DNA from 2 places in the Cobetia sp. 2AS genome. Region 1 is predicted to be linked to the other one. Evidence: predicted binding sites of a transcription regulator. Region 1 holds the regulator's gene; the other holds the start of a gene.

Evidence for each region. Region 1 encodes LexA, which represses DNA repair genes until DNA is damaged. Its sites were predicted from a motif close to TACTGTNTANNTANACAGTA; they were not measured.
Region 2: recA (recombinase RecA) is a predicted target of LexA. The motif match lies at 2,409-2,428, and genes of this name have one in related genera.

The regions. Positions count from the first base shown of each region.
Region 1 covers NZ_JARWKQ010000001.1:309,890-314,315, forward strand. Annotated here, with positions in the region: gene topA (type I DNA topoisomerase) at 1-632, shown strand, start outside; gene QD356_RS01360 (DUF6586 family protein) at 632-1,111, shown strand; gene QD356_RS01365 (hypothetical protein) at 1,364-1,603, shown strand; gene lexA (transcriptional repressor LexA) at 1,721-2,350, opposite strand; gene QD356_RS01375 (TetR/AcrR family transcriptional regulator) at 2,917-3,594, shown strand; gene QD356_RS01380 (L,D-transpeptidase) at 3,594-4,136, shown strand; gene nagZ (beta-N-acetylhexosaminidase) at 4,396-4,426, shown strand, end outside.
Region 2 covers NZ_JARWKQ010000006.1:84,236-88,661, forward strand. Annotated here, with positions in the region: gene alaS (alanine--tRNA ligase) at 1-168, opposite strand, end outside; gene QD356_RS15215 (regulatory protein RecX) at 411-995, opposite strand; gene recA (recombinase RecA) at 1,228-2,295, opposite strand; gene QD356_RS15225 (CinA family protein) at 2,511-2,999, opposite strand; gene mutS (DNA mismatch repair protein MutS) at 3,214-4,426, shown strand, end outside.

The DNA of each region.
Region 1 (4,426 bases):
GCCCGATCTGCGCCACCGCGATGGACAGCTACCTGATCGATGAGCAGCGCAAGCTGCACGTCTGCGGCAATAGCCCGGACTGTGTCGGTCATGAGGTCGAGGAAGGTCAGTTCCGCATCAAGGGCTACGATGGCCCGGTGATCGAGTGCGACAAGTGCGGCTCCGACATGCAGCTCAAGACCGGGCGTTTCGGCAAGTACTTCGGCTGCACCAACGAGAATTGCAAGAACACCCGCAAGCTGCTCAAGTCCGGTGAAGTGGCGCCGCCGAAGATGGACCCGATTCCGATGCCGGAGCTTGCCTGCGTCAAGGTCGAGGACCACTACGTGCTGCGCGATGGCGCCAGTGGCCTGTTCCTGGCGGCCAGCCAATTCCCCAAGAATCGCGAGACGCGTCCGCCGCTGGTCAAGGAGCTCAAGGCGCATGCCGACGAGCTGCCGGAGAAGTATCACTTCATTCTCGAAGCCCCGGATCAGGACCCGGACGGACGTCCGGCGCAGATTCGCTTCTCGCGCAAGGTCAAGGCTCAGTACGTCATGACCGATGAGGAAGGCAAGGCGACCGGTTGGAAGGCGACCTACGACAACGGCCGCTGGGTCGTCGAGGACAAGCGCAAGGGAGCCAAGAGCTGATGAGCCAGCGTGCCCGTACCAATCAGCTGCTGTATCAGGCCGAGTTGCTGCTGGCCCAGTCAGCAGCCTCTGGCGACGATGAGCATGCCGTGGCGCGTCGCATGGCCGGTGAAGAGGGCGCGCTCGCTCTGCTGGAGCTGGCGCTGGCGTCATTGCTGGAAGAGTGTGCCGTGACGGCGCGCTGGCCGCAGAGTAGCTGGCGCGAGCGCCTGGCGTCGCCGCCGACGCCCATCGCAGAGGTCGAGCAGCTGCGCAGCCTGTTGGAGCGCTCCGACAGCTGGTTGTCTGAGCTGGTCGCGGATGTGACCCGCCTGCATGAAGAGGGCGGCGTCGCTCGCCGCGAGGAATCGCGTTCGCGTGGTGATGGTCTGATCATCGCGGCAGCCTCGAGCGCCTCGCTGGCCGAGCGTCTCAGCGCCGCCATCACGGCATTCAAGGCGCTGCTGCCGCAGCTGCGCGAGTCGAGTGTCGAGTGGTAGGTCAAGGCGTTGATCTGGTGCTGCACGCTGGTGATGACTGGCGCATGGCAAGCGGGTGACGTTTCGCCTTCACGGGTGCTAGACTGATCGCATTGTGGCAAGCCCTGCATTCTCCGGTACGACCATGGCTCTGGCTGTGGTCGTACTTTTTTCTGCGTCGCTGATGGCAACGCGGTGCCGGGCTTGCCAGCCGTCGCGCTGACGATTACAACGACGCCGGTATCTCGCGAGATGCCGTGCAGGAGGAATGACGTGTCCGATCCCGCCGTACTTGAAATTGTGCAAATGGAAGATGGTGAAGTGATTCTGCGCGCCGCGGAAAGCGAAGGTGAGCCGCTGCTCAGCATTCGCATTTCGGACGAGGCCGCTGATCTGCTGCGTGACAATCGTTTCGAGGTCGCGCGTGAGATGATCGACCACGCCATCACCCGGACTCGCCTCTGGGATGGCGAAGAAGACGAGGACGAGCAGTCAGAAGGCATCGTGCATTGATTCATCGCTCGCGCTTCGCGCACAAAAAAACCCGCCTCGAGGCGGGTTTTTTTGTGCAATGCGTGCGGCTTTTCTGCTGCTCAGAACTCTGCGAGAAAAGCGCTGCTGGTCAAGGCCTCAGTGCAGGCCACCATCGCGGATGACGCCCACCCCGAGACCCTCGATCTCCAGGCTGTCCGTGCGCAGGTCGACCTTGATCGGCGAGAAGTCCTCGTTCTCGGCTTCCAGCCACACGTAATGCCCGTCACGGCGGAAGCGCTTGACGGTGACCTCATCCCCCAGACGTGCCACCACGATCTGCCCGTCACGCACGCTGCTGGTGCGGTGCACGGCCAGCAGGTCGCCTTCCAGAATCCCCACGTCCTTCATCGACACGCCGCGCACACGCAGCAGGTAGTCGGCAGCCGGCGAGAAGTAGTCGCTCGGCAGCGGGCAGTGACGGTCGATATGCTCGCTGGCAAGAATCGGGCTGCCGGCGGCCACTTCCCCGATCACCGGCAGACCATCGTTGGCGCTGTCGTCGACGTCAGCCAGCGACGGCACGCGAATGCCGCGTGAGGTGCCCGGCACCATCTCGATGGCGCCCTTGCGCTTGAGGGCGCGCAGATGCTCCTCGGCGGCATTCGGCGAGCGGAAGCCCAGCGCCTGGGCGATTTCGGCCCGCGTCGGCGGGTAGCCAGAGGACTTGATGGTCTTGATGATGAAGTCGAAGACATCCTGCTGGCGCGGAGTAAGCGGCTGGGTCATGGCATTGCCTTTGGCCTGGGGGGCATCTTGAGCTGACGGCACGGGGTGTGCATCCATACAACTGTCATTGTATCCAGTCATGGCGGTCATGCAAGGCATCGTGGCTTGCGTGGTGGCCTCATAGGGCAGGTAGTCGCCGGGTTATCGCTGTCTGGCGACTTTTCCTGCCGATATCCGAGGCATTCTTTCTTGAAGGGAATGTCTGGAAGTGAATGTCTGGAAGTGAATTTCTGGAGATGAATGTCTGGAGATGAACCCTGCCTGGCTCTGGCGGGGTGGTCAGTCACCGAGCATGACGAGTCCTTGAATCAGCACGGTCAGCGTTGAGGGAATATCAGGCTTGGCTAAACCTCTGGCGTTTGAAACGCGAGAGAATTGTCAGTCATGGCATGGCGCGCTAGAATCAAAGTGTTTCAAACGAATGTTCGCCGATGGTAGTGCTCACGGGTGTCATGATCGAACGCGCCTTGCGGTGAACCTGCACCACCTCATGAGAGAGTCGCCGCGCGGGGCTTGCGCCGTGACCTACGACTCCAGTCCTTTTCTACCTGACAAGGGTTCCGCCCATGGCCCAGACCGATACCGTTACCCGCATCCTCGATACTGCCGAGGTGCTGTTCGCCGAGCGCGGCTTCGCCGAGACCTCACTGCGCAACATCACCAGCAAGGCCAAGGTCAATCTGGCGGCGGTGAACTACCACTTCGGCTCCAAGAAATCGCTGATCCAGGCGGTCTTCGCGCGCTATCTCGACCCGTTCAGTGAGCGTTTCCACGCGGCACTCGACAGCGTCGAGCAGCAATACGCCGGGCGTCAGGTGCCGCTGGAGGTCCTGCTGGAGGTGATGGCGCGTACCGTGCTGGAGGTGCCGGCCGAGCGCAACAGCCTGCGTACCTTCATGCGCCTGCTCGGGCTGGCCTATACCCAGGGTCAGGGCCACATGCGGCGCTATATCCGCGAGCACTACGGCACGGTCTTCAGCCGCTTCGCCGAGCTTCTGAAGCTGGCGACGCCTGATCTGCCGGACAACGAGCGCTTCTGGCGTCTGCACTTCATGCTCGGCAGCGTGATCTTCACCTTCTCGGGCCTGGATGCGCTGCGCGATATCGAGGAGGCCGAGTACGGCCATCACACCACGGTGCGTGAGCTGATCCAGCACATGCGGCCGGTGGTGGTCGCGGCGATGGCAGCGCCGCTGCCTGCCTCGCTCGGGGATGGTGAGGCGGTCACCCAGGCGGCCAGCTGATGGCCTGCTGGGTAGCGGTGGACCTCTCGCGCCAGAGCCTTGAGATACGCAATGACGCGCCGAGTGGCAGTCGTGATGCGCCGCCCCCCGCGGCCAGCTCTGATGCGCTGGTGCACGCCTGCGCGATCTCCAGCGGCCTCAACGGTATCGGCGAGCTCGACGGCAGCGGTTGCACGCCAACCGGCTGGCATGTGATTCGTGCCGCCATCGGGGCGGGCAATCCGCGTGGCGCCGTCTATCGCGGCCGGCGCTTCACGGGCGAGGTGTTCACGCCCGAGCTTGCCTTGGAGCATCCTGAGCGAGACTGGATCCTGACGCGCATTCTGTGGCTCAGCGGCCGCGAGCTCGGCGTCAATCGTGGTCGCAATGCCCGCGGCGAGCGGGTCGATAGCCTGCGTCGCTACATCTATTTTCATGGCACGCCCAGCACGGAGCCCATGGGGGTAGCGGCGTCCCACGGCTGCATTCGCTTGCGTGATGACGACCTGCTGCGACTCTTTGCCGAGGCTGTGCCCGGCACTCCGGTGCTGCTGCATGCCTGAAGGCGTTGGTGTCCGAGTCTGATACCCTCCATGAGCTGTCACCGGAATCTACGTGACAGCCCCTTGCCGGGGCGCAGCTGGCCGCGACTGTTCGATAGGGGTTCAGTCGGCTAGAATTGCGCCTTTCCTCGCGCTGGCAGCCTGATTCATCACGTTTCTTCCAGGCTGCCGAGCCCCGTAAAAGACATGAAGTCCTGGCGGTCGTGATTCCTCTCTTCACGGGACATCACTGCCGCAGGCCATGGACAGGAAGGATGACATGACACAGCCACTGGGCTCCGTAATGGTCG
Region 2 (4,426 bases), on a different contig from region 1:
GCCACGCGGGTCACGGCCCAGGAAGACATCCTTGAAGGGCACCATGCCGGCGTTAGTGAACAGCAGGGTCGGGTCGTTGTTCGGCACCAGGGAGCTGGTGGGAACGATGGTATGGCCCTGCTTCTCGAAATAGGTCAGGAAGGCGTTTCTGATTTCTGCGCTTTTCATAGAGGTTCCGTAGCGATGTGCGTAAAGACGCTCCGGGGGTCTTCTGCATGACTTCCGCATGGTTTCTGCATATTCATCCATGTGGGTATGCATGGAGGTGCAATGAAAAGCATGAAAGAAGGCGCCTGCCCCGTGCCGTCGCAAGACGACCTAGTATAACGCCTGTTCGCGCAAGCTAAAGGGGGGGAAATGTCTTGAAGCGCCGGTTTGCGCGTCATGAGAGCCAAACAGTCGCCCGCCAGCTAGCCTTCTTCGCCCTCATCACTCCAGGCGGACTCCATGGCATAGCGCAGCTGCTCATAGTCGAAGCCGCGCTGGAGCAGAAAGCGTTCGCGCCGTGCACGCTCCTTGTGCCCCTCGCCGGGGCCGGAGAAGCGCCTGGCCAGCGTCTCGCGCGCCAGTTCGAAGAAATCCACCGCCTCGACATGACCGAAGGCATCCGGCGTCGGGTCACTGGCGGCACGCATCACGGCATTGAGCGTCTCGCTATCGATACCACGCTGGCGAAGCTCCTGCTGGATACGCCTCGGCCCCTGCCCGCGCAGCACTCGCGTCCGCAGGAAGCTGGCGGCAAAGCGCTCATCGGATTGCAGGCCCTCCTCGGCCATGCGCTCCAGCACCTCCTCGATCAGCAGCTCGACCTCATCGCGACTCAAGGCCGCCTGTGTGCCCTCCTCGCCCGCGGCTTGCCGCTGTGCCAACTCGTCATCGCTGACCGCCCGCAGGTAGTCACGCTCCTTGAGATAGTCGTGCAGCTCGCGGCGACTATGTTCGCGGCGCGCCAGACGCGCGATGGCATCATTGCGCGCACGCCGTTGCGGCGTCATCGCGCCTGAGTCGAGCGGTTGATACTCAGGCCCACCCATTTCAGCGCTGTCATCGTGCATGGTCATGCTCCCCGGGGTTGAGCAGAAGGACATCGATGGACGTGAACGCAAGGCGCCCGCCTCCGAGTCATCGGGGCGGGCGCCTTGGGATCATCTCACCGGGTCGGAAACGACACGGTGCGATGACGCCAGCCTGGCGGCTGGCGCTCTAGCTCTTTCTTCTGGACGAACCTCAATCGAGATCGATATCCAGGTCGTCTTCACTCTCGGCGGCCGCGGTCTCTTTCGGCTCTTCCTTGGTTTCCGGTGCTGCCAGCAACTGTGCGCGGATCTGGGTTTCAATCTCCTCCATGATGGCGGGATTGTCTTCCAGGTACTGGGCGGAGTTGGCCTTGCCCTGACCGATCTTGCTGCCCTGATAGCTGTACCAGGCGCCTGACTTGCCGACCAGACCACACTGCACGCCCAGGTCGATCACCTCACCGGCGTGATAGATGCCCTTGCCGTAAAGAATCTGGAACTCGGCCTGACGGAACGGCGGCGCGACCTTGTTCTTGACGACCTTGACGCGGGTCTCGTTACCGGTGACTTCATCACCGGACTTCACGGAACCGGTACGACGGATATCCAGACGCACACTGGCGTAGAACTTCAGTGCGTTACCGCCCGTCGTGGTTTCGGGGCTGCCGAACATCACGCCGATCTTCATGCGGATCTGGTTGATGAACACCACCATGCAGTTGGCGTTCTTGATGTGACCCGTCACCTTGCGCAGCGCCTGGGACATCAGACGCGCCTGCAGGCCGACGTGGGAGTCGCCCATCTCGCCTTCGATCTCGGCACGCGGCGTCAGTGCCGCCACGGAGTCGACGATGATGACGTCAACGCCGCCGGAACGTACCAGCATGTCGACGATCTCGAGCGCCTGCTCACCGGTGTCCGGCTGGGAGACCAGCATCTCGTCCAGATTGACGCCCAGCTTCTCGGCGTAGGACGGATCCAGCGCGTGCTCGGCATCGATGAAGGCACAGACCTTGCCCTGCTTCTGCGCCTGGGCGATGACCGAGAGGGTCAGTGTCGTCTTGCCCGAGGATTCCGGGCCGTAGATCTCGACCACGCGCCCGAAGGGCAGGCCGCCGATGCCGAGTGCGATATCCAGCCCCAGAGAACCGGTGGAAACCGACGGGATGGCCACACGCGGGGCATCGCCCATGCGCATGACGGCGCCCTTGCCGAACTGGCGCTCGATCTGGGACAGCGCCGCGTTCAGCGCCTTGGTACGATTGTCGTCCTTTGCCATGTGGCCTCCTGTCGAACGGCGGAGCCACACGGGCTGCCACCTGGAATAGAGAATTCTGTCACTGAGAGCTGAGCAGACACCGTCAGACTAGCGGCTGAGGTGTCGTGGCAAAACCCTGTATACATGGACAGTATAATGCCGCAAGTTGCGTCACTCTGCCAGTCCGGTGATGCGCTTTTTCAGGCAGCACCCTCAACGCGGGGCTTGCATCGGGCTCACGCGTCTTCGGTGCCGATCTGCAAGGCCTCCACGCGCTCGATCAAGCCCTGCAACGCCTCCCGCACGGCGGCGTCGCGTACGGCCTGCCGGTCGCCGGGAAAGTGACAGCAGCGTGCCTGCTGGCGCATCTCGCTCCCCCACGCCAGCCATACGGTGCCGACGGGCTTCTCGTCACTTCCCCCGCCGGGGCCGGCCACACCGCTGATCGCCACCCCCAGCTCAGCGCCGCTTTCGCGACAGGCGCCCCTCACCATCTCGCACACGACTGCCTCGGAGACGGCACCGAATGTTTCAAGCGATGCCTCACTGACCCCCAGCAGGCGCTGCTTGGTGGCATTGGAATAGGTAACGTAGCCCGCATCGAAATAGCTGGAGCTGCCGGCAATCGCCGTGATCGCCGCGCTCACCCCGCCCCCGGTGCACGACTCGGCGGTGGTGACACGCACGCCGCGCGCGACCGCCAGCGCCTGCAGCTGCTCAGCCAGGGCATTCGCGCACGCAGCCTCGGGGGTCGTACCAGTCAATTGGCTCACGAACTTTCTCCTTGTGGAGGTCATCGGGTGAAAAGGGCAGCGAGCAGGAGACATCACAGGCATTGGAGCCGGCCGCGCCAGTCCGTAGAATATCGCGCATCCCGCATGCCGTGCTCTCGCATGTGTGCTTTTTCCCATTGCAGTGCAGTCAAGGAAGTCCATGGCCATGGCCAAGAACAGCGCGCCCCAGATGACGCCGATGATGACGCAGTACATGAAGATCAAACGCGAGCACCCCGGCGTGCTGCTGTTCTATCGCATGGGCGACTTCTATGAACTGTTTCATGAGGACGCCAAGCGCGCAGCACAACTGCTCGATATCACGTTGACGGCGCGCGGCAGCTCCGGTGGCTCACCGATCCCCATGGCAGGGGTGCCCTACCACAGCGCCGAAGGCTATCTGGCACGCCTGGTCAAGATGGGCGAATCGGTGGCCATCTGTGAGCAGATCGGTGACCCGGCGACCAGTAAGGGACCTGTCGAGCGCAAGGTCGTGCGTATCGTCACCCCGGGGACACTGCATGATGAGGCGCTGCTGGATGCCAGCCGTGACAACCTGCTGGTGGCGCTGCACCGTGATGGCGAGACCTGGGGCCTGGCCGCTCTCGAGCTCTCTTCCGGTCGCTTCAGCGTGCTCGAGGTCAATGGTGATGACGAGCTGCTGGCCGAGATCCAGCGTCTGTCGCCTGCCGAAGTCATGGTCGGCGAAAGCCGTACCCTCCCCGCCAGCCTGGCCTCGCGCCCGGGCCTGACCCGCCAGAGCGATTGGCACTTCGATCACGAGACTGCCTTGCGCCTGCTGTGCGATCAGTTCGGCGTCCAGGACCTCAACGGCTTCGGCTGCAGCCACCTGACGCGCGCCGTCACGGCAGCCGGCGCCCTGCTCGACTATGCTCGCGACACCCAGCGTACCGGCCTGCCCCACGTGACCGCGCTGGCCGTCGAGAGCCGCGATGACTCGGTGGTGATCGATGCCGCCAGCCGTCGCAACCTCGAGATCGATACCAACCTGGGCGGCACCAGCGACAACACGCTGGCAAGCGTGTTGGACGTCACCGCGACCGCGATGGGTTCACGCCTGCTCAAGCGCTGGCTCAACCGCCCGCTGCGCGATCAGCTCCAGATCGGCCAGCGTCAGGCGGCGGTGCAACGTCTGCTGGATGGCGACTATCCCTTCGAGCTGCAAGGCCTGCTCAAGCGCATCGGCGATGTGGAGCGCATCCTCGCCCGTGTCGCGCTGCGCAGCGCACGCCCCCGTGACCTGGCACGCCTGCGCGATGGCCTCAACACCCTGCCCGAGCTGCGCGCCGTGCTCGCCAGCGTCGAAAAAGGCAGCGCCATCGATGACCTGCGCGATGCCATCCGCCTGTTCCCGGCAC